DNA from 2 places in the Streptomyces sp. NPDC036822 genome. Region 1 is predicted to be linked to the other one. Evidence: predicted binding sites of a transcription regulator. Region 1 holds the regulator's gene; the other holds the start of a gene.
The links. Region 1 encodes HrcA, which represses chaperone genes, less so after heat shock. Its sites were predicted from a motif close to TTNGCACTCNGNNNNNCNGAGTGCNAA; they were not measured.
Positions count from the first base shown of each region.

Region 2: groL (chaperonin GroEL) is a predicted target of HrcA. The motif match lies at 13,287-13,313, and genes of this name have one in related genera.

Region 1 covers NZ_JBVJPY010000001.1:775,564-791,355, forward strand. Annotated here, with positions in the region: gene ACZ68P_RS03610 (nitronate monooxygenase) at 1-128, opposite strand, end outside; gene dnaJ (molecular chaperone DnaJ) at 260-1,399, opposite strand; gene hrcA (heat-inducible transcriptional repressor HrcA) at 1,400-2,419, opposite strand; gene ACZ68P_RS03625 (MBL fold metallo-hydrolase) at 2,671-3,390, shown strand; gene ACZ68P_RS03630 (DUF3097 domain-containing protein) at 3,401-4,204, shown strand; gene hemW (radical SAM family heme chaperone HemW) at 4,274-5,506, opposite strand; gene ACZ68P_RS03640 (AMP-dependent synthetase/ligase) at 5,657-7,531, opposite strand; gene lepA (translation elongation factor 4) at 7,824-9,695, opposite strand; gene rpsT (30S ribosomal protein S20) at 9,881-10,147, shown strand; gene holA (DNA polymerase III subunit delta) at 10,521-11,507, opposite strand; gene ACZ68P_RS03660 (hypothetical protein) at 11,579-11,821, shown strand; gene ACZ68P_RS03665 (arylamine N-acetyltransferase family protein) at 11,891-12,763, opposite strand; gene ACZ68P_RS03670 (MFS transporter) at 12,805-14,067, opposite strand; gene ACZ68P_RS03675 (winged helix-turn-helix domain-containing protein) at 14,177-14,854, opposite strand; gene ACZ68P_RS03680 (ComEC/Rec2 family competence protein) at 14,903-15,792, opposite strand, start outside.
Region 2 covers NZ_JBVJPY010000006.1:371,836-387,627, reverse strand. Annotated here, with positions in the region: gene cdgB (diguanylate cyclase CdgB) at 1-52, shown strand, start outside; gene ACZ68P_RS17555 (CBM35 domain-containing protein) at 174-1,142, shown strand; gene ACZ68P_RS17550 (1-phosphofructokinase family hexose kinase) at 1,445-2,371, opposite strand; gene nagA (N-acetylglucosamine-6-phosphate deacetylase) at 2,510-3,685, opposite strand; gene ACZ68P_RS17540 (ROK family protein) at 3,685-4,647, opposite strand; gene ACZ68P_RS17535 (ABC transporter substrate-binding protein) at 4,857-6,128, shown strand; gene ACZ68P_RS17530 (DUF3263 domain-containing protein) at 6,358-6,576, shown strand; gene otsB (trehalose-phosphatase) at 6,600-7,442, shown strand; gene ACZ68P_RS17520 (alpha,alpha-trehalose-phosphate synthase (UDP-forming)) at 7,661-9,040, opposite strand; gene ACZ68P_RS17515 (hypothetical protein) at 9,098-9,571, opposite strand; gene ACZ68P_RS17510 (glucosyl-3-phosphoglycerate synthase) at 9,676-10,629, opposite strand; SAM riboswitch class I at 10,766-10,911, shown strand; gene thrC (threonine synthase) at 10,929-12,218, shown strand; gene ACZ68P_RS17500 (MoaD/ThiS family protein) at 12,248-12,526, shown strand; gene ACZ68P_RS17495 (cold-shock protein) at 12,921-13,124, shown strand; gene groL (chaperonin GroEL) at 13,478-15,106, shown strand; gene ACZ68P_RS17485 (SRPBCC family protein) at 15,213-15,680, shown strand; gene ACZ68P_RS17480 (hypothetical protein) at 15,769-15,792, opposite strand, start outside.

The DNA of each region.
Region 1 (15,792 bases):
GCGGCCAGGAAGCCGAGCCCTCCGGCCTCGCACACGGCTCCGACCAGCTGCGGACACGAGGCGCCACCCGCCATGGGGGCCTGCACGATCGGGTAGCGGGACAGATCGTTCAGTGCGGTCGTGGACATGCGGGCATCGTGTCACGAGCGGGCTCGGAGACCGAAACGACGGAGGGCGCCGTCCGCGGTGTGCAAACGGCGCCCTCCGGTGGGCCGGGGCCGGGTCCGTGCCGTGGCCTGCGACGTTTTCCGGCTACTTCCTAGCGGCCGTTGAACGCGTCCTTCAGGCGCGAGAACAGCCCCTGCTGCCCCGGCTGGAACTGCCCGGTCGGGCGCTCCTCGCCGCGCAGCTTGGCCAGTTCGCGCAGCAGGCGCTCCTGCTCCGGGTCCAGCTTCGACGGCGTCATGACCTCGACGTGCACGATCAGGTCGCCGCGCCCGCCACCGCGCAGGTGCGTGATGCCGCGCCCGTGCAGCGGGATCGACTGCCCGGACTGCGTGCCCGGGCGGATGTCGACCTCCTCGATGCCGTCGAGCGTCTGCAGCGGCACCTTCGTGCCGAGCGCGCCCGCCGTCATCGGGATCGTGACCGTGCAGTGCAGGTCGTCACCGCGCCGCTGGAAGGTCTCGTGCGGGACCTCGTGGATCTCGACGTACAGGTCACCGGCCGGGCCGCCGCCGGGGCCGACCTCGCCCTCGCCGGCCAGCTGGATGCGGGTGCCGTTGTCGACACCGGCCGGGATCTTCACCGTCAGCGTGCGACGGGAGCGGACCCGCCCGTCGCCCGCGCACTCCGGGCAGGGGGTCGGGACGACCGTTCCGAAGCCCTGGCACTGGGGGCACGGCCGCGAGGTCATGACCTGGCCCAGGAAGGAACGGGTCACCTGGGACACCTCACCGCGGCCGCGGCACATGTCACAGGTCTGCGCGGAGGTGCCGGGCGCGGCGCCCTCGCCGGAGCAGGTCGTACAGACGACCGCCGTGTCGACCTGGATGTCCTTGGTCGTACCGAAGGCGGCCTCGTTGAGGTCGATCTCCAGACGGATCATGGCGTCCTGGCCGCGGCGGGTGCGCGAGCGCGGTCCGCGCTGCGACGCCGTGCCGAAGAACGCGTCCATGATGTCGGAGAAGTTCCCGAAGCCGCCCTGGCCGAAGCCGCCGGCTCCACCGCCACCGCCCGAGGCGGACAGCGGGTCGCCGCCGAGGTCGTAGACCTGCTTCTTCTGCGGGTCCGACAACACCTCGTAGGCGGCGTTGATCTCCTTGAAGCGCTCCTGCGTCTTCGGATCGGGATTGACATCCGGGTGCAGCTCGCGAGCGAGCCGACGGAATGCCTTCTTGATCTCGTCCTGGGACGCGTCGCGGCGCACGCCGAGTACGGCGTAGTAGTCCGTGGCCACTTACGACTCCGCCAGGATCTGTCCGACGTAACGTGCCACTGCGCGTACCGCTCCCATCGTTCCGGGGTAGTCCATGCGGGTCGGTCCGACCACGCCGAGTTTGGCGACTGCCTCGTCGCCCGAACCGTAGCCGACCGCGACGACGGACGTGGAGGTGAGCCCCTCGTGGGCGTTCTCGTGCCCGATCCGTACGGTCATGCCCGAGTCCTTGGCCTCGCCGAGCAGCTTGAGGAGCACGACCTGCTCCTCGAGTGCTTCCAGCACCGGCCTGATCGTCAGGGGGAAGTCGTGCCCGAAGCGGGTGAGATTGGCGGTGCCGCCGATCATCAGCCGTTCCTCGTGCTCTTCCACCAGGGTTTCCAGCAGGGTCGCGAGCACCGTCGAGACCGTGCCCCGGTCCTCCGTCTCCTCGAAGGACTCCGGGAGATCCTGCACCAGCTGCGGCACGTCCGCGAAACGGCGGCCGACGACCCGGCTGTTGAGCCGGGCCCGCAGATCCGCCAGCGAGGTCTCGCCGAACGGCGCCGGGCAGTCGATCACCCGCTGCTCGACCCGGCCGGTGTCCGTGATCAGGACCAGCATCAGGCGGGCGGGAGCCAGCGAGAGCAGCTCCACGTGCCGGACGGTCGAACGGGTCAGCGACGGGTACTGCACGACGGCGACCTGGCGGGTCAGCTGCGCGAGCAGGCGGACCGTGCGGCCCACGACGTCGTCGAGGTCCACGGCGCCGTCGAGGAAGTTGTGGATGGCGCGCCGCTCGGGCGTCGACAGCGGCTTGACGCCGGCCAGCCGGTCGACGAAGAGGCGGTAGCCCTTGTCGGTCGGGATGCGGCCGGCGCTGGTGTGGGGCTGGGCGATGTAGCCCTCGTCCTCCAGGACGGCCATGTCGTTGCGCACCGTGGCGGGTGACACGCCGAGCTTGTGGCGCTCCGTGAGCGCCTTGGAGCCCACCGGCTCCTCCGTCCCGACATAGTCCTGGACGATGGCGCGCAGCACCTCGAGTCTGCGTTCGCTGAGCATGTCGCACACCTCCAGCTGTCGATCCGGTTGCTCCGTGTTTGGCACTCGCCCTGTTCGAGTGCCAGGAAACCCCCGGCAAGTGTACGGCGGCGGGCGTCACTCCAGGCAAGGAGGCCGTGCCCGAGCCGCCTCGTGGCCACCGCGTGGCCGTGCCGTGGCCGTGCCGTGGTCCCGCCGTGGCCGACCCGTGGCCGCGCTGTGGCCGCCACCCGGCCGCCCCGTGGCTCCGTCGTAGCGGATAGCGTCGCCGTATGGACGTCGGTTGGGAAGAGTTCGGCTGGGAGCGGCTCGCGGACGGGGTGGGGCGGCGGCGGCTGCCCGGCTGGGACGCCACGGTGGGTCTGGTGCTCGGCACGAGGTCGGTCCTCTTGTACGACACGGGTTCCACGCTCCGGGAGGGCGGGGAGCTGCGGTGTCAGGTGGAGAGCATGACCGGCCGCAAGGTGACGCACATCGCACTGAGCCACCCTCACTTCGATCATGTTTTCGGCACCGCGGCGTTCTCGGGGGCGGAGGTCTTCGGGGCGGTGGGCGTCGACGACCTGCTGCGGCGGGAACGGCAGGCGCTGCGGGCGGACGCGGTGCACCACGGGGTCGACGAGGCGGCGGCGACGGAGGCGGCCGACACCCTGGTGGCGCCGCGCCACACGGTGTCCGGGGAGTGGACGCTGGACCTGGGCGGCCGGCAGGTGCTGCTGGCCAACGTGGGTCCCGGTCACTCGGGGCACGATCTGGTGCTCCTCGTCCCCGGCGTCCCGGAGATCGTGTTCTGCGGCGACCTGGTGGAGGAGTCCGGCGAGCCGCAGGCCGGGCCGGACGCCATCGGCTCGCAGTGGCCGGCGGCGCTCGACCGGCTGCTGCGGCTGGGCGGGGAGGACGCCGTGTACGTCCCGGGGCACGGGGCAGTCGTGGACGCGGCGTTCGTGCGGACGCAGCGCAATGAGCTGGCACGGCGCTTCGGAGTGTCATAACGTCGCGCGAATGCGGAGCTACAACCCCGATCTCACGCCCCCGTGGAAGAAGCCGGCCCCCGTACCGGAGGTGCCGGCGGACGTCGACCTCGTCGTGGAGGAGGTGTCGACGGGCTTCTGCGGGGCGGTGATCCGCTGCGAGGCGGGCACGGTGACCCTGGAGGACCGCTTCGGCAAGCACCGGGTCTTCCCGATGGAACCGCGTGGCTTCCTCCTCGAGGGCCGCGTGGTCACTCTCGTCCGGCCCGCCGCGGGCGCGCCGGTCCGGCCCGCCCGTACGGCCTCAGGTTCGATCGCGGTGCCGGGCGCCCGGGCCCGGGTCGCGCGCGCCGGGCGCATCTACGTGGAGGGCCGCCACGACGCCGAACTGGTGGAGCGGGTGTGGGGCGACGACCTGCGCATCGAGGGCGTGGTCGTGGAGTACCTGGAGGGCGTCGACGACCTTCCCGCCATCGTCGCCGACTTCGGACCGGCGCCGGACGCCCGGCTCGGCGTCCTGGTGGACCACCTGGTCGAGGGCTCGAAGGAGTCCCGTATCGCGGCCCGCGTGTCGTCGCCGGACGTCCTGGTCGTCGGCCACCCGTACATCGACGTGTGGGAGGCGGTGAAGCCGTCCTCCGTCGGCATCCCGGCCTGGCCGGTGGTCCCCAGGGGCCAGGACTGGAAGACGGGCGTGTGCCGCGCCCTCGGCTGGCCGGAGAACACGGGCGCGGCCTGGCAGCACATCCTGTCGAAGGTCCGCTCGTACAAGGACCTGGAACCGGCGCTGCTCGGCAGGGTCGAGGAACTGATCGACTTCGTGACGGCGCCGTAGCCCGCTTCAGGGCGACGGGGGGCGCCGGTCCGCCCCGCCGGGCGGACCGGGCCGGCGGACGCTCCTCCCCTAGTCCACCAGGTCCCGCACCACCGCGTCCGCGAGGAGACGGCCCCGGAGGGTGAGGACCGCGCGGCCGGCGGCGTAGGGCTCGGCGGCGAGGAGGCCGTCGGCCAGTGCCTTGCGGGCCGCGGCGAGCCCCGCCGGCCGCAGGAGCGCGAGCTCGACGCCCTCCCGGAGGCGCAGCTCCAGGAGGACCCGCTCCACGCGCCGGTCCTCCGCCGACAGGATCTCGCGCCCCGCCCCCGGGGAGCGTCCCTCCGCCAGCGCAGCGGCGTACGCGCCCGGGTGCTTGACGTTCCACCACCGCACACCGCCCACGTGGCTGTGCGCGCCCGGCCCCGCGCCCCACCAGTCGGCGCCGCGCCAGTACAGCTCGTTGTGCAGGCAGCGCCCGGCCTCGGACGTGGCCCAGTTCGAGACCTCGTACCACGCGAAGCCGGCCTCGGCGAAGACGGCGTCCGCGATCAGATAACGGTCCGCGTGCACGTCGTCGTCGGTCATCGGCACCTCTCCGCGCCGGATCCGCCGCGCCAGCTGCGTGCCCTCCTCCACGATCAGCGCGTAGGCGCTGACGTGGTCGGGGCCGGCGCCGATCGCCGCGTCGAGCGAGGCCCGCCAGTCGTCGTCGGTCTCGCCCGGCGTGCCGTAGATCAGATCGAGGTTGACGTGCTCGAAGCCGGCGGCCCGCGCCTCCGCGACGCACGCCTCGGGGCGTCCGGGCGTGTGCGTCCGGTCCAGGACCTTCAGGACGTGCTGCCGCGCGCTCTGCATCCCGAAGGAGACGCGGTTGAACCCGCCCTCGCGCAGCTCCGCCAGATACGCCGGGTCCACCGATTCCGGGTTCGCCTCGGTCGTCACCTCGGCGTCGTCGGCGAGCCCGAACTCGTCCCGGATCGCGCCCAGCATCCGCACGAGGTCCGCGGCGGCGAGCAGCGTCGGCGTCCCGCCGCCCACGAAGACGGTCCGCACCGGCCGGGGGTCGTCGCCGAGCACCTTCCGGGCGAGCCTGATCTCCTCGACGACCTGCTCGGCGTAGTTGTCACGGGAGGCGAGCACGCCCCCGCTGCCGCGCAGCTCGCTCGCGGTGTAGGTGTTGAAGTCGCAGTACCCGCAGCGCGTCGCGCAGTAGGGCACGTGCAGATAGAACCCGAGGGGCCGCTCGGCCGCCCCTTCCAGGGCGTGCGCGGGCAGCGCCCCGGTCTCGGGCATGGGCTCACCATCGGGCAGTACGGAAGGCATGGACCCATTGTCCCGTACCGCCCGAGGTGGACCGTCGGCCTGTGGACGACCGGGCTCCTGTGGAGAACCCGGTCACCCCGGAGACTGGCCCCGGCTCCGCGGCCCCGGCCCCACGCGGGCCAGGCCCCACGCGAATCAGGCCCGCGCGGGTCAGGCCTCGCGCGACCCCGCGTACATGTCCTCGATGAGGTGCTGGTACGTGCGCTCCACCACGGGCCGCTTCATCTTCAGGCTCGGCGTGAGTTCGCCGTGCTCGACGTCGAGGTCGCGCGGCAGGAGACGGAACTTCTTGATCGTCTGCCAGCGCTGCAGGCCCTCGTTGAGGCGGTCGACGTAGCCCTGGACCAGCTTCTCGGTCTCGGGAGCGGCGACGACCTCCGCGTAGGACTTGCCGCCGAGGCCCTGCTCAGCCGCCCAGCCGAGGATGGCGGGCTCGTCGAGGGCGATGAGCGCGCTGCAGTAGTTGCGGTCGGCACCGAGGACCACGATGTTGGAGACGAACGGGCAGACGGCCTTGAACTGGCCCTCGACCTCGGTCGGCGCGATGTACTTTCCGCCCGACGTCTTGAACAGGTCCTTCTTGCGGTCGGTGATCCGCAGGTAGCCGTCGGCCGACAGCTCGCCGATGTCGCCGGTGTGGAACCAGCCGTCCGGCTCCAGGACCTCGGCCGTCTTCTCCGGCAGGCCGTGGTAGCCCTCCATGATGCCGGGGCCGCGCAGCAGGATCTCGCCGTCGTCGGCGATGCGGACCTCGCAGCCGGGCAGCGGCTTGCCGACCGTGCCGGTGCGGTACGCCTCGCCGGGGTTGACGAAGCTCGCCGCGCTGGACTCGGTGAGGCCGTACCCCTCCAGGATGTGGATGCCGGCGCCGGAGAAGAAGTAGCCGATCTCGGGCGCCAGGGCGACCGATCCGGAGACCGCGGCGCGGAGCCGGCCGCCGAACGCCTCGCGCAGCTTCTTGTAGACCAGCGCGTCGGCGATCTTGTGCTGGGTGGCGAGCCCGAAGGGGGCGGAGGCGGTGCCGGTGCGGCGGAAGTTGTCCTGGGTGACCTTGGCGTACTCGCGGGCGACGCCGGCGGCCCACTGGAAGATCTTGTACTTGGCGCCACCGCCCTCGCGCGCCTTGGCGGCGACCCCGTTGTAGACCTTCTCGAAGATGCGGGGCACGGCGGCCATGTACGTCGGCTGGACGACCGGCAGGTTCACGATGATCTTGTCGATGCGGCCGTCGACGGCGGTGACGTGTCCGACCTCGATCTGTCCGGAGGTCAGCACCTTGCCGAAGACGTGCGCGAGCGGCAGCCACAGGTACTGGACGTCGTCCTTGGTGACCAGGCCGGTCGACGCGATGGCCTTGGCCATGTACGACCAGTTGTCGTGCGGGAGGCGGACGCCCTTGGGGCGACCGGTGGTGCCCGAGGTGTAGATGAGGGTGGCGAGCTGGTCGGCGGTGATGGCCGCGACGCGCTCCTTGACGGCCTCGGCGTGCTTCTCCAGGTACGCCTTCCCGCGCGTCTCCAGGTCGGCGAGGGTCAGGACCCAGTCGTCGGTCTCGACGCCGGTGGGGTCGATGACGACGACGTGGTGGAGGCCGGGCAGCTCGGCGCGGCGCTCACGGGCCTTGGCCACCTGGGCCGCGTCCTCGGCGATGAGGACCTTGGACTCGGAGTCGGCGAGGATGAACGCCGACTCCTCGGCGTTGGTCTGCGGGTACACGGTGGTGGTCGCGGCGCCCGCGCACATCACGCCGAGGTCGACCAGGATCCACTCCACCCGGGTGGCGGAGGCCAGCGCCACCCGCTCCTCCGACTGGATTCCGAGGTCGATCAGACCGGCGGCGATGGCGTAGACCCGCTCGGCGGCCTGCTCCCAGCTGAGCGACTTCCATTCGTCGGGACCCTGGCCGGAGGCGGCCGGGACCGGATAGCGATAGGCCTCCGCGTCGGGAGTCCGCGCCACGCGCTCAAGGAAGAGGGTCGCCACGGAGGGCGGCCGGTTCTCGATCTGGGTCAGTGTGTCGCTCACGACGTCCTCCGGGCGGCGGCGGTGCCTGCTGGTGGTGCGATCTGGCGGTGCGTATCTAACTGGCGAGTAACCTGCGATCCGGGATCAGAGTAGATGGCCGAAGTCCGGTGCGTAAGAGCCTGCGGGCCGCCGCTTGATACCCGGTTGATAACAGAACGAACGCCGAACGGGCCCCCGCACCATGCGTGCGGGGGCCCGTTCGGTGTATCCGTCAGCTAATCGTCCGATCGATCGGAGGTCCGATCGGGTGACCCGGCAGGCCGCCCCGGCCCGGGCGGGCTCGGCCGGCCGACTACTTCTTGGTCTTGCCGCCCGCGGAGTCGTCGCTCGACAGCACGGCGATGAAGGCCTCCTGCGGGACCTCCACCGAGCCGACCATCTTCATCCGCTTCTTGCCTTCCTTCTGCTTCTCCAGCAGCTTCCGCTTACGGGAGATGTCACCGCCGTAGCACTTGGCGAGGACGTCCTTGCGGATCGCGCGGATGGTCTCGCGGGCGATGACCCGGGAGCCGATGGCGGCCTGGATGGGCACCTCGAACGCCTGCCGCGGGATCAGCTCGCGCAGCTTGGCGACGAGCCGCACGCCGTACGCGTACGCCGCGTCCTTGTGGGTGACCGCCGAGAAGGCGTCCACCTTGTCGCCGTGCAGCAGGATGTCCACCTTGACCAGGCTGGAGGCCTGCTCGCCGGTGGGCTCGTAGTCGAGGGAGGCGTATCCGCGGGTCTTGGACTTCAGCTGGTCGAAGAAGTCGAAGACGATCTCGGCGAGGGGGAGGGTGTAGCGGATCTCCACCCGGTCCTCGGAGAGGTAGTCCATGCCCAGCAGCGTGCCGCGGCGGGTCTGGCACAGCTCCATGATCGCGCCGATGAACTCGCTCGGGGCGAGGATCGTGGCGCGTACGACCGGCTCGTACACGTCACTGATCTTGCCCTCGGGGAACTCGCTCGGGTTGGTGACCGTGTGCTCGCTGCCGTCCTCCATGACCACGCGGTAGACCACGTTGGGGGCGGTGGCGATCAGGTCGAGACCGAACTCGCGCTCCAGACGCTCCCGGATCACGTCCAGGTGGAGCAGACCGAGGAAGCCGACGCGGAAGCCGAAGCCGAGCGCGGCGGAGGTCTCCGGCTCGTAGACCAGCGCGGCGTCGTTGAGCTGGAGCTTGTCGAGGGCCTCGCGCAGGTCCGGGTACTCCGAGCCGTCCAGCGGGTAGAGCCCCGAGAAGACCATGGGCTTCGGGTCCTTGTACCCGCCGAGCGCCTCCGTGGCGCCCTTGTGCAGGGAGGTGATCGTGTCACCGACCTTGGACTGACGGACGTCCTTCACGCCGGTGATGATGTAGCCGACCTCGCCGACGCCGATGCCGTCGGCCGACGTCATCTCGGGGGACGAGACGCCGATCTCCAGGAGTTCGTGGGTGGCGCCGGTCGACATCATCTTGATGCGCTCGCGCTTGTTGAGCTGTCCGTCGACGACACGGACGTACGTCACGACACCGCGGTACGAGTCGTAGACCGAGTCGAAGATCATCGCGCGGGCGGGGGCGTCGGCGACACCGACGGGGGCCGGCACGTTCTGCACGACCCGGTCCAGGAGCGCCTCGACGCCCAGGCCCGTCTTGGCGGAGACCTTGAGCACGTCCTCGGGCTGGCAGCCGATGAGGTTGGCGAGCTCCTCGGAGAACTTCTCCGGCTGGGCGGCCGGCAGGTCGATCTTGTTCAGTACGGGGACGATGGTGAGGTCGTTCTCCATCGCCAGGTACAGGTTCGCGAGGGTCTGCGCCTCGATGCCCTGGGCCGCGTCCACGAGCAGGACCGTGCCCTCGCAGGCGGCGAGGGAGCGGGAGACCTCGTACGTGAAGTCGACGTGCCCGGGGGTGTCGATCATGTTGAGGATGTGGGTCCTGCCCTGACCCGCGCCCTCGGTGGGCGCCCAGGGAAGACGGACCGCCTGGGACTTGATGGTGATGCCGCGCTCGCGCTCGATGTCCATCCGGTCGAGGTACTGGGCGCGCATCTGCCGTTGGTCGACGACACCGGTCAGCTGGAGCATCCGGTCGGCAAGGGTCGACTTGCCGTGGTCGATGTGCGCGATGATGCAGAAGTTGCGGATCAGCGCCGGGTCGGTACGGCTCGGCTCGGGCACGTGGGTAGGAGTCGCGGGCACGCAGGGTCTCGTCTCGGGGCGATGTCGGATCGATACGTAGGCTCCATGGTCCCACGAGTGCGGTGCGGCGCTCGGTTTGGGCGGCACCGAGGGCGCCTGATACCGTGGACAGCTGTGTCTCGTACGCCCTCTCAGCTACGGGTCACACACTCAGAAACATCATCGAACCTGAAAAGGCTCTTTTCGTGGCGAACATCAAGTCCCAGATCAAGCGGAACAAGACGAACGAGAAGGCGCGCCTGCGCAACAAGGCCGTCAAGTCCTCGCTCAAGACCGCGATCCGCAAGGCCCGCGAGGCCGTCGCCGCGGGTGACGTCGAGAAGGCCGTCGTGGCTTCCCGCGCCGCCTCCCGCGCGCTCGACAAGGCTGTCTCGAAGGGTGTCATCCACAAGAACGCCGCCGCCAACAAGAAGTCGGCGCTGGCCACCAAGGTTGCCGCCCTGCAGGGCTGAGCTCTGATGTGACGCCGGACGGGACCCAGCGGGCCCTCTCTCCCGCTCCCAACCGGCACCCCGGACTCGTACGCGATACGCGTTCGCCACGCGTGTACGAGCCCACCCAGTCTTACGCCGAAGGCCCCGTCCCTCTCCTTCCCCAGGAGAGGGACGGGGCCTTCGCCGTACGCCGGACCGGCCGGCGGGGCCTGTGGCGGGCCGGCTGGACAGGCGGGACCTTCGCCGGACTGGCGGGCCGGCTGGACAGGCGGGACCTTCGCCGGACTGGCGGGCCGGCTGGACAGGCGGGACCTTCGCCGGACCGGCCGGACTCTCGCCGGACCGACCGGACCGGCAGAACCTTCAGCAGGCCGGCGGCCCCGGCTAGCGGCTAGCCGCGGAGTCTGGCCGCCCTCGCCACCGCGACGACCGCCTTCTCCAGGGCGTACTCCGGGTCGTCGCCGCCGCCCTTCACGCCCGCGTCCGCCTCGGCCACCGCGCGCAGGGCGAGCGAGACGCCGTCCGGCGTCCAGCCCCGCATCTGCTGGCGGACGCGGTCGATCTTCCAGGGCGGCATGCCCAGCTCCCTGGCCAGGTCCGCCGGCCGGCCTCCGCGTGCCGACGACAGCTTGCCGATCGCGCGGACGCCCTGGGCGAGCGCGCTGGTGATGAGGACCGCCGGGACTCCGGTCGAGAGCGACCAGCGCAGCGCTTCGAGCGCCTCCGCGGCCCGTCCCTCCACCGCCCGGTCGGCGACGTTGAACGAGGACGCCTCGGCCCGGCCCGTGTAGTACCGCCCGACGATCGCCTCGTCGATGGTGCCCTCCACGTCCGCGGTCAGCTGCGAGACAGCCGAGGCCAGCTCCCGCAGGTCGCTGCCGATGGAGTCGACCAGGGCCTGGCACGCCTCGGGCGTGGCCGAGCGCCCCAGCGCCCGGAACTCCTGCCGCACGAACGTCAGCCGCTCCGCAGGCTTCGTCGTCTTCGGGCAGGCCACCTCGCGGGCGCCCGCCTTGCGCGCCGCGTCGAGCAGGCCCTTGCCCTTGGCGCCGCCCGCGTGGAGCAGCACGATCGTGATCTCCTCGATCGGGGCGTCGATGTACGCCTTGACGTCCTTGATCGTGTCGGCGGAGAGGTCGTGGGCGTTGCGCACGATCAGGACCTTGCGCTCGGCGAAGAGCGACGGACTCGTCAGCTCCGCCAGCGTGCCGGGCTGGAGCTGGTCGCTGGTGAGGTCGCGTACGTCCGTGTCGGCGTCGGTGGCGCGGGCGGCCGCCACCACCTCCCGCACGGCTCGGTCGAGGAGCAGGTCCTCCTGGCCCACGGCGAGCGTCACGGGGGCGAGGAGGTCGTCGGTCGAATTCTTCCTGGGTGCCATCGCCTCCCAGCATCCCACGGGCCACCGACACCCCGGCCCGGGTGGCTGCGGCCGTACCGGAGAATGGCCCGGTGAGCGAACGACACGTACTCGTACTGCCGGACCGCGACGCCGCCGAGGAGGTCGCCGAGGAGCTGCCCGCCCGCTTCGGCGTCGCCGAGGAGCCGCAGCTCGTCAGGGACGCCCTCGCGGGTGAGGACGACGCGGAGGACGCCCAGTGGCTGGTCGTCGTGGAGGACCCGGAGAGCCGGCTGGACGCGGGGGCGCTCGACGCGCTCGCCGCGGAGTACGAGGGCTGGCTGGAAGCTCCGTAGCGCGGCGGGTGGCGGAGGTTTCTTCGGCTCGTGCCCCCGAAATCCTTGGGTCCGGCGCTCGGCCCAGCGTCAGGCCGTGGGGGCCGTCGGACCGCCGTCCGCCCGGCGGGGACGCTCCCCCAGGGGGCGGAGGACCGGCAACTCGGACAGCACGATGCCGAACAGATCGCGGTAGGCGGCGCGCACCTCGTCGTCACCGTCCAGCAGCCGCTCGGTGCGCCGGCCGTGCGCGCGGGTGACGAGCTTGTGGCCGCTGAGCGTGATCCGGCCCTCCTCGGTCAGCCGGGAGCAGACAAGTGAGCGCGTGAAGTGCGAGTCCGGTGAGGTGCGGTGGTACCAGGCGCCCGCCGTGAAGTCGGCCGCGACCCGCGGCCGCGGCTCCAGCCGGTACTGCGGCTTCCCGTCCCGCAGCACGTCCAGATCCCCTTCGTCCGTCTCCGTGATGCGGAACGTGCCGCCCGGATCCGCCTGGTCACCGCGCTCGTCCAGGGCCGTCGGGAAGTGGCTGTGGTCGCCGAAGCCGACGTCCGCGAGCCATCGCCCCTCCGGTGTCTCCACGACGACGCCCATGTGGTCGTACGGGATGCCGAGCCGGCCCTCGCCGTCGAAGCACCGCGCCTGGACGAGGGCGACCGGGAAGCCGAGCGCGCGGAGCAGGACGGCGAACGCGGTGTTGAGCTCGTAGCAGAAGCCGCCCCTGCGGGCGCCGACCACCTTGTCGAGCAGCGCCTTCTCCTCCAGGACGACGTCCTCGCCGAGGTGGAGGGAGAGGTTCTCGAAGGGGACGCTCCGCAGGTGCCGCAGATGCAGGTCGCGCAGGGCCGCCACGTCGGGCCGGGCCGGGCGCGCGGCGCCGATGCGCCGGAGGTAGGCGTCGACCGTCGCGGGGGAAGGCCAGGTGGTCGGGTCGGTCTGCGGGGCGGGTTCCGGGGCGGCGGTCATCCGTCCAGTCTGCCCGGGCGGACGCCGGGTGATCCAGGACCTCAGGCCACGGGGACGGCCTCCTCGGCCGGTGCGGGCAGGTCGCGGGTACGGGGCAGTGGTGACGGCAGCAGCCACAGGACGGCGAACACCGCTCCGACGGTCGCGACCCACAGCGTCGGACGCAGTCCGATCGCGGTGCCGAGGAAGCCGCCGGCGAGGGCGCCGAGCGGACGGAAGCCGTGGTTCAGCGTCCGGAACGCACCCATGACCCGGGCCCGGACGGCGTCGGGTATCAGCGCCATCTGGAAGGAACCGGCGGCGATGTCGACGATCACCACCCCGACGCAGGACAGGAACTCCGCGCCGAACAGCAGGGCGACGACCAGGGCGGTGGGCCCTTCGGCGAGGGGGATGAGCAACAGCGGCAGGGTGAAGCCGAGGAAGCCGCCCATGATCGACGGCCCGATGCCGAACCGCCGCACGACCGCCCCCGCACACGCGACGCCGATCAGCCCTCCCACGGCTCCGGCGCCCAGGACCGCGCCGAGCACGCCCGCGCTCAGGCCGAGTTCGGCCGTCGCGTACAGCACGAACAGGGTGTGGAACATGTAGTTGAAGAACTGGATCGTGCCGGAGGCCGCGAACAGGGCGCGCATGGAGGGGTTCCGCACGACCCAGCGCAGTCCCGCGGTGAAGTGCCCCTTCCCGACCGGCGCGGGCGGAGGTTCGACGGGGTCGATCCTGGCCAGGAAGCCCGCCGAGAGCAGGTAGGTGAGGGCGTCGGCGAGCAGCGCGAAGGGGGCGGTGAGGACCTGCACCAGCACGCCGCCGATGCCCGGGCCGGCCAGCCAGGCGGTGGAACGGCCGCCGTTGACCAGGGCTTGGGCCTGGACGTAGCGCTCGGTGGGGACGAGGGCCACGAACAGCGCGGCGTTGCATGCCTCGAACAGCACGCTCAGCGCCCCGACCCCGAACGCGACCGCGTAGAGCTGTCCGAGCGTGAGGGCGTCGAGCAGGTACGCGACGGGGAGCGTCACCAGGAGCGCCGCCCGTCCGAGGTCGGCGGCGATCATGGCGCGTCTCCGGCGTGCCTGCCGGTCGGCCCAGGCGCCGAGAGGCAGGTTGAGCAGGAGCGCGGGCAGCAGCTCGGCCGTCTTGAGCCAGCCCATCTCGGCGGCGTCGGCCCCCAGGACGAGCACCGCGGCGAGGGGGATCGCGATGAGCGATATCTGGTCCCCGACGAGCGAGACCGTCTGGCCCGTCCAGTACCGCCGGAAGGAGCGCTCTCGCAGGAGCGCCGGCACGCGGGCGGCGAGTCTCATCTCTCACTCCTCGTCAGGGGCGACCCGCTCGGCGGGCTCGGCGTCAGGGGCGGGCTCGGCGTCGGCTTGGGCGTCACCGGCGGCTTCACGGGTGGGGTCGGCGTCGGCGTCACGGGGCGGCGCGCTCGTCGGGGTCGACGGGGGCGACGGACCGGCCGGGGTCGACCGGGTCGACCGGGTCGAGCGCGTCGCCCCGTGCGGCGAGGGTCTCGCGGTCGAGGTAGGCGATCCGCAGCACGCTGACGGGCCTGGCCCCCTCCGGCCGGAGCGACGGGTCCGTCTCACGGTCCTCGTAGGGCCGCAACAGGTCGTCGACCCGCTCGCCCCACGCCGTCAGCTCGGCGGGCGTGAGGTAGACGAGGGAGTCGCCGAGCTGCTCGGCCTCCCGCCACTCCCGCGGCAGGCTCCGCCGGTCCTCCATGGCCTTCAGGACCCGCCCGAAGTACAGCTCGGCGACCGCGGCGCTGAGCGCGTCCGCCGCCTCCGCGACCGAGGCGTCCTCGCTGTCCCCCGGCCAGTCGGTGTACCGGGCCGTCGCCCGCCAGGGCTTCTCCCGCCCCCGGCCGCCCGGCGCCTCCTCCACGAGCCCGTACTTCGCGAGTATCCGCAGGTGGTACGAGCAACTGGCCACCGACTCCCCGGTCAGCTCGGCCGCCCGGGTGGCGGTGAACGGCCCGTCTGCCCGCAGCATCCCCACGAGCCGCATCCGCGTGGGATGCGCGTACGCCCGCAGGGCCCGGGGGTCCGTGAGGCTGATACTGCGCGGCTGTTCGTGCTTCTCCTCCATGATGTAAAGATAGCTTTAGAAAGCTTCCTTTACAAGGAGGAGCGCCGCTCATGAACCCTCTCCCCTCGGCAGGGCGCGCAGGGCCGAGCCCGGCCCCGACACCGCGATCGCGCCGTCCCGGTCCGTCCTGAGCACCCGCGCCCCGCCGGCCCGCAGAGCGTCGAGGGTCCGGGGCGAGGGGTGTCCGTACGGGTTGTCGCGCCCCGTGGACACCAGGGCCAGCCGGGGCCGGACCGCCCGCATCAGCCCGGGATCCTGGTGCGCCGAACCGTGATGGGCGACCTTGAGCACGTCCACCGGACGCAGAGCCGGGTAGGCCCGCGACAGGCCACGCTGGGCGGGAGGTTCGAGGTCTCCCAGGAGAAGCAGCGTCAGCCCTCCCGCCGTCCGCACGAGCAGGGTGACGCTGGCGTCGTTCGGCCCGGACTCCTTCGCCCCCACCGCGCCCGGCGCCGCCCGGGGCCACAGCACCTGCCACTCCAGCGTCCCCAGACGCCGTCGTTCCCCGGGCACGGCCCGGACGACCGGGACCCCGGCCGCGGCCGCCGTGCGCCGTACGAAGGCGGCCTGCCCCGGCGGATCGTCCAGCCCCGTCGTCTGGATCGCCCCGACGGCCCGCCCCCGCATCACCCCCGCCAGGCCGGCGACATGGTCCGCGTGGAAGTGCGTGAGGACGAGCAGCGGGATCCGGCGGATCCCGAGGTCACGCAGGCACCGGTCCACCAGCGCCGGATCGGGCCCGGCGTCCACCACGACGGCCGTCCCGCCGCCGCCCGCAAGGACGGTGGCGTCCCCCTGTCCGACCTGACACATCGCGAACGCCCAGTCCGGCGGCGGCCATCCCGTGACCAGCCGGGCCAGCGGCGCCGGCCGGACGACCACGACGAGCAGCAGGACGGCGCATCCGGCACCGATCCACCGCCGCCACGGCAGCTTCC
Region 2 (15,792 bases), on a different contig from region 1:
CATGTACATCGAGAAGCGGTCCCGGGCCAAGGTCCACCGCCGCGCCGGATAGCCGTTCGCGTCACCCACGGGTCATCTTCCGGACGGTCAAGGACCGGACCGAAGCGTTCCCCGTTCGAGGTAGGCTCGGCCGGTCGGCGACGGCTGGCGAGCATGGATAGGAGTGACCAGGGATGGCTGCCGGTAACGACGGCGCGAACACGCCCGAGGACGACGATCCGTTCGGCTACCTGTACGCGGACGGCCAGGCGGCGGGCGCCCAGCCGCCCGGACAGGGTGGCTACGGCTACCCCGGCCCGGCCGCGCAGCCCGGCGTCCCCAGAACCTCGTACAACCAGGTCAGGACGGTCGGCGAGCGCCAGTACGGCGGGCCGGCCCAGGCGCACGTGCCGCAGCAGCAGAGCTACGGCGGCCAGCAGCAGTACGGCCAGCCGAACCCGCAGTACGCGGCGCCCGAGAGCTACCCCGGCGCCGACCGCACCCGCCAGTCGCCGATGCCGCCCCAGCGCGGCCGCGGCCCCAACACCAAGGGGCTGCTGATCGGCGCGATCGCGGTCGTCGCGGTCGTCGTGATAGGGATCACGGCCGCCGTCATCAGCAACACCGGCGGCGACAAGGACAGCGGCGGGAACGCGGGCGGTTCGCCCACCGACGGCTCCTCGCAGGTCCAGGAGACCCCGAGCAGCCGTCCCAGCGCGGACGAGACCCCGGCCGAGCTGCCGCAGCAGGACGCGGCCACGCTCAAGCTGGGCGGTTCGGCGCTCCTCGCCAAGGACATCAAGGGCGCGGAGGGCGCGGACGGTGCCTATGTCACCGGCTTCAACGCCATCGGCTCGTCGGTGACCTGGCAGGCGGACCTCGCCGAGGCCGGGGAGTACTACCTGTACGTGCGGTACGCGATCCCGGCGAAGGACGCCAACGCCACGCTCACCGTCAACGACAAGCCCAACGGGTCGCCGATCGGGTTGAAGAACTTCATCTCCTCCTCGGACCCGAACCTCGAGAAGAACTGGCAGACCACATGGGCGCCGGTGAAGCTCAAGGAGGGCTCGAACACGATCAAGCTGTCGTGCGAGCAGGGCAACCAGTGTGACGCCGTCTTCGACTGGCTGAAGATCAGCAAGACGAAGCTGAGCGGCTGACGCCCCCTTCGGACGAACGGCGGCGGTGCCCCCGGAGCCAGGCTCCGGGGGCACCGCCATGTCGTCGCCCGCCGGGCGCGGATCGCGCCGCTCGGCGATGCTCCGGCGGTCCCGCCGGGCGGGACGGCACCGGCCGGACCGGCTGGGCGGGCTGGACCGGATCGCTCCGGCGGCGCCGACCCCGCCGGGCTTCGCCGGGGCGGGTCACTCCGGCTGTCCCGGGCCTGCCGGGCTTCGCCGGCTGTCCGCGCCGGGCGGACCGCTCCGGCGGCTCGCACCTGCCGGGCGCCCTGCCGCGTCGTTCAGGCCGCCGCGGGGCGTTCGGTCACCGTCACCCGGGGCAGCAGGTCCTCGTACGCCGCGCGGTCGAACTCGCCCGCGACCGGGGAGAGCACCGTCGCCGCCGACAGGGCCACCGCGCGGGCAAGGCGGTCGGGCCAGGACAGCGCGTCGGCCAGGCCCGACAGCAGGCCCGCGACGGCGGAGTCGCCGGCTCCGGTCGGGTTGCCCTTCACCGGCGCCGGCGGGGCGGCGCGCCACTCGCCTTCCGGGGTGGCGGCGAGCAGACCCTCCGGGCCGAGGGAGGAGACGACCGCGTGCGCGCCGCGCCGCCGGGCGTCGTGGGTGGCCCGGCGCGGTTCGCGGGACCCGGTGAGCCCCGCCAGCTCGTCGGCGTTCGGCTTCACCAGGTCGGGCCGGGCGGCGATCCCGCGTCGCAGCGGCTCGCCGCCGGTGTCGAGCAGGACCGGGACTCCGGCGGCCCGGGCCATCCGGATCAGCTCCGCGTACGCGCCGACGTGGATGCCGGGCGGCAGGCTGCCGCAGAGGGCCACCGCCTCGGCGCCGGTGAGCAGCTCGGCGTACCGGCCGGTGAGGGTGGCCCACTCGGCGGGGGTGATCGTGGGGCCGGGTTCGTTGAGCTGGGTGGTGTCGCCGCTCGCCGTGTCGACGATGGCGACGGTACGGCGGGTGGGTCCGGCGGTCGGTACGAGCGCGTCGGTCAGGGGCAGGTCCGCCAGCCGGGAGCGCAGGACCTCTCCGGTGGGTCCGCCGGCGAATCCGGTGACGACCGTCTCGTGGCCGAGGGCGGCGAGGACGCGGGCGACGTTGAGGCCCTTGCCGCCGGGGCGCTCGATCACCTGGGTGACGCGGTGGGTGGCGTGCGGGGTGAGGGCGGGGACGCGGTACGTGAGGTCCAGCGCCGTGTTGAGGGTGACCGTCACCATCATCTGCGGTACCCCCGTACCTCGTGCCTCGTGGAGGCCTGATCCGTCGTCGGTCCCGCGTCGAGCCCGTGGAACGCGCCCTGATCATGCCAAACAGAAGGCGGTTGGCCCAGACCCCCGGACCAACCGCCCCGCGCGACCTCACGCCAGGTCGGGCTTCACCACCCAGGCGCCCTTGCGCATGACGCCCCTGAGCTCGAACTCCTCGTCCAGGACGACGAGGTCGGCGTCCTTGCCGGGCTCCAGCGAGCCGACCCTGTCGTCGATGCCGAGCAGCCGTGCCGGGTTGGCCGAGACGGCCCGTACGACGGACTCGACCGGCAGCCGGTCGATGGTCGCCGCCCGCTTGAACGCCCGGTCCAGGGTGAGGGTCGAGCCCGCGATGGAGCCGCCCTCGACGAGCCGTGCGACGCCGTCCTTCACCTCGACGGCCAGCGGGCCGAGCGAGTAGAGCCCGTCGCCGAAGCCCGCCGCGTCCATCGCGTCCGTGATGAACGCGACCCGGTCACGGCCGGCGTGATGGAACGCCAGCTCCAGGGCGGCCGGGTGCAGATGGGTCCCGTCGTTGATCAGCTCGACCGTGATCCGCTCGTCCTCCAGGAGCGCGGCGATCGGGCCGGGGGCGCGGTGGCCGAGGGCGGGCATCGCGTTGTAGAGGTGCGTGGCGACGGTGGCGCCGGCGTCGATGGCCTGGACGGTCTGCTCGTACGTCGCGTCGGTGTGGCCGATGGCGGCGATCACGCCGTGCTCGGCGAGCAGCCGTACGGAGTCGATGCCGCCGGGCAGTTCGGTGGCGAGGGTCACCATCTTGGCCTGGCCGCGCCCCGCGTCGATCAGCTTGCGGACCTCGGCCGGGTCGGGATCGCGCAGCAGCGTCTCGTCGTGCGCGCCCTTGCGGCACGGGGAGATGAACGGCCCCTCGAAGTGCAGGCCGGCGATCTCGCCCTGCTCGGCCAGCTCGGACAGGAGTCCCGCGCGCCGGGCCAGGAAGTCCATGTCGCCGGTGACGAAGGACGCCACGACGGTGGTGGTGCCGTGCAGACGGTGGGTGTGGACGCCCTTGAGGACGTCGTCGACCGTGCCGGAGGTGAAGGACGCGCCGCCGCCGCCGTGGTTGTGCATGTCGACGAAGCCGGGGACGACCCAGTGGCCGGAGAGGTCGACCGAGGAGGCGCCGGCCGTGGCCGCGCCACGGTCCTCGGCGTGGGGGGTGCCCGCGTCCGCGATGCGGCCGTCCTCGACGATCACGCGTCCGTTCTCGGCGACTCCGGTCGGCAGCACGACGCGCGCGCCGGCGAGAACTGTGCGATCGGCCATCAGGCGGATACCTCCGAGTCGGACTCGTTGTCGGTGCGGGTGTCGTGGGAGAGCAGGTCCCAGGCGAGGAGGCCCGCGCCCAGGCATCCGGCGGTGTCCCCGAGGGCCGCCGGGACGATGGCGGGCAGTTTCTGGAAGGTGACCCGTTCCTCCACCGCGGCCCTGAGGGGTGTGAACAAGGTTTCCCCGGCCTCGGCCAGCCCGCCACCGATGATGAGCGTGCGGGGGTCCAGCAGGGTGAGCGCGGTGACCAGGCCGTCCGCGAGCGCGTCGACGGCCTCCTGCCACACCCGTACGGCGCCGGGGTCGCCGGACTCGACCGCCTTCGCGCAGTCGGCGGCGTCCGCGTCGGGGTCGCCCGAGGCCTCGGCCCAGGCGAGGGAGACCGCGGAGGCGGAGGCGTACCGCTCCAGGCAGCCGCGCTGGCCGCAGCCGCAGTCGGCGCCGCCGGGGCGGACGACGATGTGCCCGATCTCGCCGGCGTAGCCGTGGGCGCCGGCCTCGATGGCTCCGCCGATGCCGATGGCGCCGGCGATTCCGGTGCCCAGCGGCACGAAGAGGAAGCGGTCGGCGCCGTTGCCCGCCCCGATGCGGCCCTCGGCGAGGCCGCCGGTGCGGACGTCGTGGCCCAGGGCGACGGGGATGCCGTCGAGGCGCTCGCTGAGCAGGGCGCGCATCGGGACGTCGCGCCAGCCGAGGTTGGCGGCGTAGACGGCGATGCCCTGGTCGGCGTCGACGATGCCGGGCACGGCGACTCCGGCGGCCGCGGCCGACCGGCCGTACCGCTCCAGGCCGTGGTCCCGCAGCTCGGCGGCGAAGTCGAGGATGGTCTCGACGACCGCCTCGGGGCCGCGCTCGCGTGCGGTGGCGCGCCGTGCCTCGTGGAGCAGGGTGCCGTCCGCCCCGACGAGGGCGGCCTTCATGCCGGTGCCGCCCACATCCAGGGCGATGACGTGTCTCACGGGGGACAGTGTCGCGTGTGACCGAGGAAAGGTCTAGTCCACTGGACGGGATTGTTGCGTGGGGATACAAATGCGCGCCCGTGGCGCCCGGCGCGGGCCTGCCGGGCCGGGCCGTGCGTTGCCGAAGCGATACCCAAGTGGTGTAGACCTTATGCTTTCTCTCCTGTGAAAATCACAGCTCGACGACGAGCAGAGGGTGGGACAACGCTGTGCAGCGGCGACTCCTTGGACTGACCGCGACCATCGCCGCGCTGGGCCTGACCGCGGCGGTCTCGGGCTGCGGCCTCACCGGCACGGAGGCCGGCGACGTCACCCTCACGGTGGTCGCCGCCGACTACGACCTCAGCGGCGGTGACACCACCGAGAAGTACTGGGCGGGCCTAACCGCCGCCTACGAGGCCGAACACCCCGGCGTGACGATCGACGTGAAGATCGAGTCGTGGAACGACGTCGACCGCAAGGTCGCCGAGATGGTCAGGTCCGGCCAGGCGCCCGACATCGCCCAGATCGGCGCCTATGCCGACTACGCCGCAGCCGACGAGCTGTACTCCGCCGACGAACTGCTCTCCATCCCCGTCCAGGCCAACTTCCTCGCCCCGCTGACCGAGGCGGGCGAGCGGAAGGGCACGCAGTACGGGCTGCCGTTCGCCGCCTCCACGCGGCTGCTCTTCTTCAACGAGGAGCTGTTCGAGCGCGCCGGCGTCAAGAAGGCGCCGACCACCTGGGACGAACTCGCCGCCGCCGCGGAGAAGCTCGACGAAGACGACGTCCCGTACCCCTTCGCCCTGCCGCTCGGGCCGGAGGAGGCGCAGGCCGAGACGATGATGTGGCTGCTCAGCGGGGGCGACGGGTACACCGACGCCACCGACCGGTACAAGATCGACTCCGAGGCGAACGTCAACACCTTCGAGTGGCTGAGGACGAACCTCGTCGCGAAGGGCCTCACCGGGCCCATAGCCCCGGGCAAGCTCAACCGGAAGGACGCCTTCGCCGCGTTCTCGCGAGGTGAGGTCGGCATGCTCAACGGCCATCCCTCGCTGATGCAGGAGGCCGAGAAGCAGGGCGTCAAGGTCGGCAAGGTCGCCCTGCCGGGTGTGGACGGCAAGGCCAAGGCGTCCATGGGCGTCGCCGACTGGATCATGGGCTTCAAGCAGAACGGTCACCGCAAGGAGATCGGCTCGTTCCTGGACTTCGTCTTCAGCGACGCCAACGTCCTGAAGTTCGCCGGTGACAACGACCTGCTCCCGCCGACCGTCAGCGCCTACGCCACGATGGAGGCCGAGCCGGAGCACCAGAACCTCCGCGCCTTCCTGAAGGAGCTGCCGAACTCGCAGCTGCCGCCGGTCGGCAAGACCTCCTGGGCGAAGGTCAGCGACGACATCAAGCAGAACATCGGCAAGGCCGTCACCCCCGACGCCAAGGTGTCCGAGGTGCTCGGGAAGATCGCACGGGACGCGACGGCGGCCGAGAGCGCGGAATAAGTTGGGTCGTATGACCAACGATGAGGAGCCGGGCCCCGGCCGGGACGAGGCCCCGGCGACCCGCCCGGAGACCCCGGGCCGGACCGGAACCGGGGACGGGGGCGGTGCGGTGCGCGCGGACGGTGCCGGGCCTGCGGACGGTGCGGTGCACGGCGCCGGGCACGAGGACGGCAGGGGCGGCTCCGGCGGTGGCCAGGGCGCTGCGGGCGGCCCGGGCGGTGGCGGCGGGCTGGGGGAGCGGGAGCGGGCCGTGCTCGCCGTCGAACGCCGTTCCTGGCCCGGCCCCGGTGCCAAGGAGCGCGCCGTCCGCGAGCGGCTCGGGCTGTCGGCCACCCGCTACTACCAGCTCCTCAACGCCCTCCTCGACGACCCGCGCGCCCTGGCGCACGACCCGGTGACCGTCAACCGCCTGCGCCGCGTCCGTGCCGAGAAGGAGCAGCGCCGCTGAGGCGGCGTCGGTAGGGTCGTCCTATGGTCAGTCTTCCGCATCCGACCACGTCCGCCGGCCGCGACGGCCTGGCCGCGCTCCTCGCGCGGCCGGAGCGGGCCGTCGTCGCCCTCGACTTCGACGGGACGCTCGCCGAGATCGTCCCCGACCCCGAACAGGCCCGCGCCCACCCCGGCGCCGTCGCCGCCCTCGCCGCGCTGGCGCCCCGGATCGCCTCGATCGCCGTGGTGACCGGCCGCCCCGCCGGGGTGGCCGTACGGTACGGCGGCTTCGCCGGCGTCCCCGGCCTCGAACACCTCGTCGTCCTCGGCCACTACGGCGCCGAACGCTGGGACGCCGTGACCGGCACGGTCCAGGCCGCCGCCCCGCACCCCGGCGTGGCCGCCGTCCGCGCCGAACTCCCCGGCTTCCTGGACCGCGTCGGCGCGTGGCCCGGCACCTGGATCGAGGAGAAGGGCCGCGCGGTCGCCGTCCACACCCGCCGCGCCACCGACCCGCAGGGAGCCTTCGAAGCCCTCAAGGTCCCCCTCGCCGACCTCGCCGCCCACCACGGCCTGGTCCTCGAACCCGGCCGCATGGTCCTGGAACTGCGCCCGCCGGGCATGGACAAGGGCGTGGCGCTCGCCGAGTACGTGAGGGAGGTGGACGCCGGGTCCGTCCTCTACGCGGGAGACGACCTGGGCGACCTGCCGGCCTTCGCGGCCGTGGAGAAGCTCCGCTCGAACGGAACCCCGGGTCTGCTGGTGTGCAGCGGCTCGGCGGAGGTCACCGAACTCTCCGAGCGCGCGGACCTCTCGGTCCCCGGCCCGGCGGCCGTGGTGGCCTTCCTCACGGACCTGGCGAGGACGATCCACAAGACCGGCTGAGACCCGCCCGCCGCGAGGCCGGCCCTACGGCACGGCAGGGGCGCCCCGGACGATTCCGGGGCGCCCCTGCCGTACCGAGAGCCCGTGGCTCCTCCGTCCCGGCCCGGGCCCTCCAGCCTCGGCCGACACATCGGACCCGTCCGCGCCCTCCGCCGCCCCGGCCAGGGCCCTCCAGAGTCAGGCCGGGTGGTGCGGGTGCGAGGCCAGGACGTGTATCCCTAGCGGACCTCGCGCAGGGCCTCCAGCTGCTCCAGGAACCAGCGCTGCGGCGGCAGCGCCGTCGCCGAGGCCGCCAGGCGCTTCGACCGCTCGGCGCGCTCGCCGTCCGGCATCGTCAGCGCCTCGTGCAGAGCCCGCGCCGTGCCCGTGATGTCGTACGGATTCACCGTGATCGCGTCCTCGCCCAGCTCTTCGTACGCCCCCGCCTCCCGCGACAGGACCAGCGCGCAGCCCTCGTCCGAGACGACCGGGACCTCCTTGGCGACCAGGTTCATGCCGTCCCGGATGGGGTTGACCAGGGCCACGTCCGCCAGGCGGTAGGCGGCCAGCGAGCGGGCGAAGTCGTCCTTCACATGGAGCAGCACGGGGGTCCAGTCGTCCGTGCCGAACGCGGTGTTGATCTCCTCCGCGACCCGCGACACCTCCGCCGTGTAGTCGCGGTAGACCGCCAGATCCTGGCGCGAGGGATAGGCGAAGGCCACGTGGACGACCCGGCCGCGCCACTCGGGGTGGTCCTCCAGCAGGGCCCGGTAGGCGAGGAGGCCCCGCACGATGTTCTTCGACAGCTCCGTGCGATCCACCCGGATGATCGTCTTCCGATCCGGTCCGCCGCCGATCTGCTCGCGCAGCGCGGCCAGCCGGTCCTCCACGTCAGGGCGCCGCGAACGCTCCCGCAGGAAGTCGGCGTCGGCGCCGAGCCCGTGCACCCCCAGCTCCGTGCCGCCCGTGCCGCCCACCAGGGCCGTGCAGCAGGCGGCGAAGGCGTCGGCCCAGCGCCGGGTCAGGAAGCCCAGCCGGTCCGCGCCGAGCATCCCGCGCAGCACCTGCTCCGCGATGTCGTCCGGCAGCATCCGGAAGTACTCCGGCGGCGCCCACGGCGTGTGCGAGAAGTGCCCGATCCGCAGATCGGGCCGGGCCTCGCGCAGCATGCCCGGGACCAGCGTCAGGTGGTAGTCCTGCACGACGACCTGGGCGCCCGGGTCCGCCTCGGCCGCGAGCGCCTCCGCGAAGGCGCGGTTGTACGTCTCGTACGACGTCCACTGGCGCCGGAACTCCGCGTCGAAGACCGGCTCCACGGGCGTCTGGTACAGCATGTGGTGGACGAACCAGAGCACCGAGTTCGCGATGCCGTTGTACGCGTCGGCGTGGACGTCCGGGTCGATGTCCAGCATGCGTACGCCCGGCTCCGAGATCCCGCGCCTGACCGCCTGCCGGTCACCCTCGCCGAGCGCCGCGCACACCCACACGCTGTCCTCGGAGGACACCGCGCTCAGCCCGGACACCAGACCGCCCCCGCCCCGACGGGCGTCGAGCGAGCCGTCCTCCGCCACGGCGTACGAGACGGGACCACGGTTGGAAGCCACCAGCACAGAAGCCATGTGGCGAACCTAGCCCGTCCCGTAAACGCTCAAACGTGCGTATACGAACGACGGCGCTCAGTCGCCACGTATGCCACGCGTGCCACCCGTGCCGTGCGTGGCGCCCGTGGCCCCCACGCCGCGCAGCGCGGCCTTGGCCACCACGCCCGCCGCCGCGAGCGCCAGCGCGAGGCCGCCGAGCAGCCACAGCCGCTCGGTGTGACGGTCGCCGGTCCGTGCCATCGAGCCGCCGGGGCCGTGCGGGGCCGGGGCCGGCCGGCGGGCTTCCGGCGAAGGGAGGTCCGCCCGCTCGGCGGGTGCGGCCTCCGCGGCCCCGGGCTCCGCCGCCGCGTCCGGCTCGGGCGCCGTCGGGGCCGGGGAGGGGGCCGCGTACGTCAGGGCCGCCGCGGGCCGCACGGCCGTGATCGGTTCACGTCCCACGGCGGAGCCGTGGGCGGCCGCCGCGGCCGGCCCGGCCGTCATGAGCGGCAGCGCGCCGACGAGGACACCGACGGCCGCGAGGAGCGCTCCCTGGCGATGTGTGGACCTCATGAAACGGAAATGTATGCAGAAAGCATGATCTTCCGAGCTGCGCCACGCGCTCGGCCGCGTGACGGCGGCGCCCCCTTTGGCGATAGGGCCGGTGCGCCCTGCGCTCACGCCACCTGGCGGTGCGCGTACTCCGCGATCTCCAGCATCGGCGGACGCTCCTCGGTGTCCACCGCGTACGTCCGCGGTGAGAACCCCCCGCCGCCGGCCTTCTCGTCCCGCTCGAACTGGGTCAGCAGCGGCCGCACCAGATGCCCGCGCGAGAGCCGCAGCAGTGCCGTCCGGTAGATCGCCGCCGCCATCCGGCCCAGCGCCTGCCCGTCCTGGTGCCGGTGCTTGCGGACCCCGACGTCGACCTGCGCGAGCGCGTCCAGGCCCACCGTGTGCAGCGCGTCGACGAGCAGGCCCAGCTCCACTCCGTAACCGACGGGGAAGGGCAGCCGTTCGAGCAGCGTGCGGCGCGCCGCGTACTCGCCGCCCAGCGGCTGCACGAAACCGGCCAGCTGCGGCCAGTGCAGATTGAGCAGCGGCCGGGCCACCAGCTCCGTCACCCGGCCGCCCTGACCAGGCTCGTCGCCCAGCGGGCGGTCGTACATCGCCTTGACGAGGTCGACGCCGGGGTCGGTGAGGAGGGGGCCGACGATGCCCGAGACGAAGTCGGCGGAGAAGTCCCGCAGGTCCGCGTCGACGAAGCAGACGACGTCCCCGCGGGTCACCATGAGTGACCGCCACAGGACCTCGCCCTTGCCGGGCAGGGCCGGTATCCGCGGGAGCACCGCGTCCCGCGGCACCACCCTGGCGCCGGCGGCCGCCGCGACCTCGGCCGTGCGGTCACGGGAACCGGAGTCGATCACCACCAGCTCGTCGACGAGCGGGACCTCCTCCGACATCAGTTCGCGTCGGATCGTGGAGACGATCGCGCCGACCGTCGCCTCCTCGTCGAGCGCGGGCAGCACGACGCTGACCGTCGTCCCCCGCTTGGCCGCGAGGATCCGCTCCAGCGGTCGATCGGCCACGGACCAGGACCGCCGGCCCAGCCAGCGCTCCACCTCTTCCAGCACGTCCGTTACTCCCGGGTTGTGATCCATCTCGCGGTGCGGACGACTATCTCAACCGTCCATGCCTTCGGTTACAGTCTTGAACAACGCGGATCCCCGTCGCATGTCGGGGTGCCGCCCGCGTTCCACAATCGAATACCGCTCATCCAGAGGGGCAGAGGGAAACGGCCCGTTGAAGCCCCGGCAACCCTCCAGTCGGTCAGTACTCGTCTCCAGCGAGGTCCCCCGGCTAGGGAAGGTGCCAAATCCGTCTCATGGCGAAATTCGCCATGGGAAAGATGAGGAGAAAGGGCCTCGCCTCCATGGCTGTACAGACTGTCGCAAACACCCAGAACACGGTCGACCTCGGTCCCGCTTCCGGGCTTTCCTGTCGCGAATGCGGTGAAGTCTTCCCGCTCGGCCCGATCTTCGCCTGTGAGCTGTGTTTCGGCCCGCTCGAAGTCGCGTACGACCTCCCCACGGGCGACCCCGAGGCCCTGCGCAAGCGGATCGAGGCCGGCCCCGCCAACATCTGGCGCTACGCCCCGCTGCTGCCCGTCCCCGCCGACGTGGCCGACAAGCCGAACCTGAACCCGGGCTGGACCAAGCTCGTCCAGGCCGACAACCTCGCCCGCGAGCTGGGCGTCGAGCCGGGCCGGCTCTTCGTCAAGGACGACTCCGGCAACCCGACGCACTCCTTCAAGGACCGCGTCGTCGCCCAGGCCCTCGAGGCCGCCCGCGCCTTCGGCTTCACCACCCTGTCCTGCTCCTCCACCGGCAACCTCGCCGGCGCCGTGGGCGCCGCCGCCGCCCGCGCCGGCTTCCGCTCGTGCGTGTTCATCCCGCACGACCTGGAGCAGGGCAAGGTCGTCATGGCCGCGGTCTACGGCGGCGAACTCGTCGGTATCGAGGGCAACTACGACGACGTCAACCGCTTCTGCTCCGAGCTCATCGGCGACCCGCTGGGCGAGGGTTGGGGCTTCGTCAACGTCAACCTCCGCCCGTACTACGGCGAGGGCTCCAAGACGCTCGCGTACGAGATCTGCGAGCAGCTCGGCTGGCAGCTGCCCGACCAGCTGGTGATCCCGATCGCCTCCGGGTCCCAGCTCACCAAGATCGACAAGGGGCTGCAGGAGCTGATCAAGCTCGGTCTCGTCGAGGACAAGCCGTACAAGATCTTCGGCGCCCAGGCCGAGGGCTGCTCCCCGGTCTCGACCGCCTTCAAGGCCGGCCACGACGTCGTGCGGCCCCAGAAGCCGAACACCATCGCCAAGTCCCTGGCGATCGGCAACCCGGCCGACGGCCCGTACGTCCTGGACATCGCGCGCCGCACCGGCGGCGCGGTGGAGGACGTGAACGACGAGCAGGTCGTCGAGGCGATCAAGCTCCTCGCCCGGACCGAGGGCATCTTCGCCGAGACGGCCGGCGGTGTCACCGTCGGCGTGACGAAGAAGCTCATCGAGGCCGGTCTCCTCGACCCGAGCCTGACCACCGTCGTGCTGAACACCGGCGACGGTCTGAAGACCCTGGACGCGGTGGCCGAGACCTCGCAGGCGACCGCCACCATCCGCCCGAGCCTGGACGCGTTCCGCGACGCCGGCCTGGCCCACTGACCACCCCCGTCACGGAAGGCAGCACCACCATGAGCGTCAAGGTCCGCATCCCCACCATCCTCCGTACGTACACGGGCGGGCAGGCCGAGGTCCCGGCGGAGGGCGCGACCCTCTCCGAGGTCATCGCCGACCTGGAGAAGAACCACACGGGCATCGCCGCCCGCGTCCTGGACGACCAGGGCAAGCTGCGCCGCTTCGTCAACGTCTACGTGAACGACGACGACGTCCGCTTCGAGCAGGGCCTGGAGACGGCGACGCCGGACGGCGCGGGCGTCTCGATCATCCCGGCCGTCGCCGGCGGCTGCTGAGCCCTCGCATTACCCGCCGTAACCGAATTGCCCCCTCCGCTCGGGAAGCGGAGGGGGCAATTCTGCAGGGTTGAGCACGGTAGAGTTGGGGAAGCCCCCTCCGCTGCTCGTGCCAGACGCATATGAGAATGCGCCCGCACCCGACAAGATGCAGCCAATGTGTTCGAGTGTTGTGTACCTTCTGCGCACTTTGACGGGCCCGACTTGCCCCGGAAGTCAATGAATTCTCCTGAATTCTCCTTTCCGGCGTGCCCAGAATTCTCGCCCGATTGACCTGTTGCAGAGGGCAGTTGGGCAGATACATTCAGCCGCGGTCGACGCGTTCCGGCGCAGGGTCTGACCCGGGTCCGCGAAGTGCGGTCCCGCGCAAGGGCCAGTAATAGGGGAGTTAGGCATGGCTCAGGGCACCGTCAAGTGGTTCAACGCGGAGAAGGGCTACGGCTTCATCGCGGTCGACGGTGGTGCGGATGTTTTCGTCCACTACAGCGCGATCCAGATGGACGGTTACCGCACCCTTGAAGAAGGTCAGCGAGTCGAGTTCGAGATCTCGCAGGGCCAGAAGGGTCCGCAGGCGGACATGGTCAAGCTCGCCGTCTGAGCACGGCGCGAATCGGCCACCACGTACGCACTCACGCCGAGGGGTCCGCATCCTGACCAGGATGCGGACCCCTCGTGCGTGCCCGGACGTCTGCGTTCCCCGCTTCCGGTCGCCGGGAGCCCCGGACACGTACGCCCGTCGGGTTCCGATCACCGAGAGGCGCTTGCACTCGCATGGGCCGAGTGCTAATCATTGGCGTTAGCACTCTGAAGGTGAGAGTGCTTACGAGGATCGGGCAGACGAGGCCCGTGGCCAGGTGGGGCAAGGAACCACCGAAGCCGCAGGCCGTCCGTCGCGGGCGTCGGCGCGGTCCTGGAGCGTTATCCACCCCATGTCCGGGAGGACCACTTCACATGGCCAAGATCATCGCGTTCGACGAGGAGGCACGGCGCGGTCTCGAGCGCGGGATGAACCAGCTCGCCGACGCCGTCAAGGTCACCCTTGGCCCCAAGGGCCGGAACGTCGTCCTCGAGAAGAAGTGGGGCGCCCCCACGATCACCAACGATGGTGTGTCCATCGCCAAGGAGATCGAGCTCGAGGACCCGTACGAGAAGATCGGCGCCGAGCTGGTCAAGGAAGTCGCCAAGAAGACGGACGACGTCGCCGGTGACGGTACGACCACCGCGACCGTCCTCGCCCAGGCGCTCGTCCGCGAGGGCCTGCGCAACGTGGCGGCCGGCGCCAACCCGATGGCTCTGAAGCGCGGCATCGAGAAGGCCGTCGAGGCCGTCTCCGGCGCGCTGCTGGAGCAGGCGAAGGATGTCGAGACCAAGGAGCAGATCGCTTCCACGGCCTCCATCTCCGCCGCCGACACCCAGATCGGCGAGCTCATCGCCGAGGCCATGGACAAGGTCGGCAAGGAAGGCGTCATCACCGTCGAGGAGTCCCAGACCTTCGGTCTGGAGCTGGAGCTCACCGAGGGTATGCGCTTCGACAAGGGCTACATCTCGGCGTACTTCGCCACCGACATGGAGCGTATGGAGGCGTCCCTGGACGACCCGTACATCCTGATCGTCAACTCCAAGATCTCCTCCGTGAAGGACCTGCTCCCCCTCCTGGAGAAGGTCATGCAGTCGGGCAAGCCGCTGCTGATCATCGCCGAGGACGTCGAGGGCGAGGCCCTGTCCACGCTGGTCGTCAACAAGATCCGTGGCACCTTCAAGTCCGTCGCCGTCAAGGCCCCGGGCTTCGGCGACCGTCGCAAGGCCATGCTGAACGACATCGCCATCCTCACGGGCGGCACGGTCATCTCCGAGGAGGTCGGCCTCAAGCTCGAGAACGCGGGCCTGGACCTGCTGGGCCGCGCCCGCAAGGTCGTCATCACCAAGGACGAGACCACGATCGTCGACGGTTCGGGCGAGAGTGACCAGGTCGCCGGTCGCGTCAACCAGATCCGCGCCGAGATCGAGAACTCCGACTCGGACTACGACCGTGAGAAGCTCCAGGAGCGCCTCGCGAAGCTGGCCGGCGGCGTGGCCGTCATCAAGGCCGGTGCCGCGACCGAGGTCGAGCTCAAGGAGCGCAAGCACCGCATCGAGGACGCCGTTCGCAACGCGAAGGCGGCCGTCGAGGAGGGCATCGTCGCCGGTGGTGGCGTGGCCCTGCTCCAGGCCTCCTCGGTCTTCGAGAAGCTCGAGGGCGACCTCACGGGCGACGAGGCCACGGGTGCCGCGATCGTGAAGCTGGCCCTCGAGGCCCCGCTGAAGCAGATCGCCATCAACGCCGGCCTCGAGGGCGGCGTCGTGGCGGAGAAGGTCCGCAACCTGCCCGTCGGCCACGGCCTCAACGCCGCGACCAACGAGTACGTCGACCTCATCGCCGAGGGCATCATCGACCCGGCGAAGGTGACGCGCTCCGCGCTGCAGAACGCGGCCTCCATCGCCGCGCTGTTCCTGACCACCGAGGCCGTCATCGCCGACAAGCCGGAGAAGGCCTCCGCGGCCGCTCCGGGCGGCATGCCGGGCGGTGACATGGACTTCTGATCCTCCGGGATCGGCTGTTCACCGAGGGCGGTACCCCAGGCGGGGTGCCGCCCTCGGGCGTTCGGGGTGATGCTGGGGGGAGGACCCCTCACGGCGGGAGCGGACCATGATCACGTTGCTGACGACCCCGACGGACCGCGAGCTGGTCATCACCCGGACCTTCGACGCCCCGCCCGAACGCGTCTGGGAGGCCTGGACACGCCCGGAGCACGTACGCCGGTGGTACGGCGTGGCGGCCCTGACCACCACCGTCTGCGACATCGACCTCCGCACCGGGGGCGCGTGGCGCTGGGGCCAGCGGTCCCCCGAGGGGCAGGAGATCGTCTTCTCGGGCACGTACGAGGAGATCGTCCCGAACGAGCGGCTCGTCTACACCGAGACGTTCGAGCTGATGCCGGGCCCGCCGGTGCACGTCACCCTGACCTTCGACGCGACCCCGGACGGCGGCACCGCGCTGACGAGTGCGTCGCTCTGGCCCTCGACGGAGATCAGGGACCAGGCGCTCGCCACCGGGATGGAGGCGGGGATCAAGGAGGAGTACGACCGGCTCGCCGCGTACCTCCGCACGATGTGAGGGCTGACGGCTGACGGTTGGCGGCTCGCGGCTGACCGCTGACCGCTGACGGCTTCGGGCTCCCGACTTCCGGCTCCCGGCTGCCGGTTCAGGTCGACGTGGTGCCCCGGCG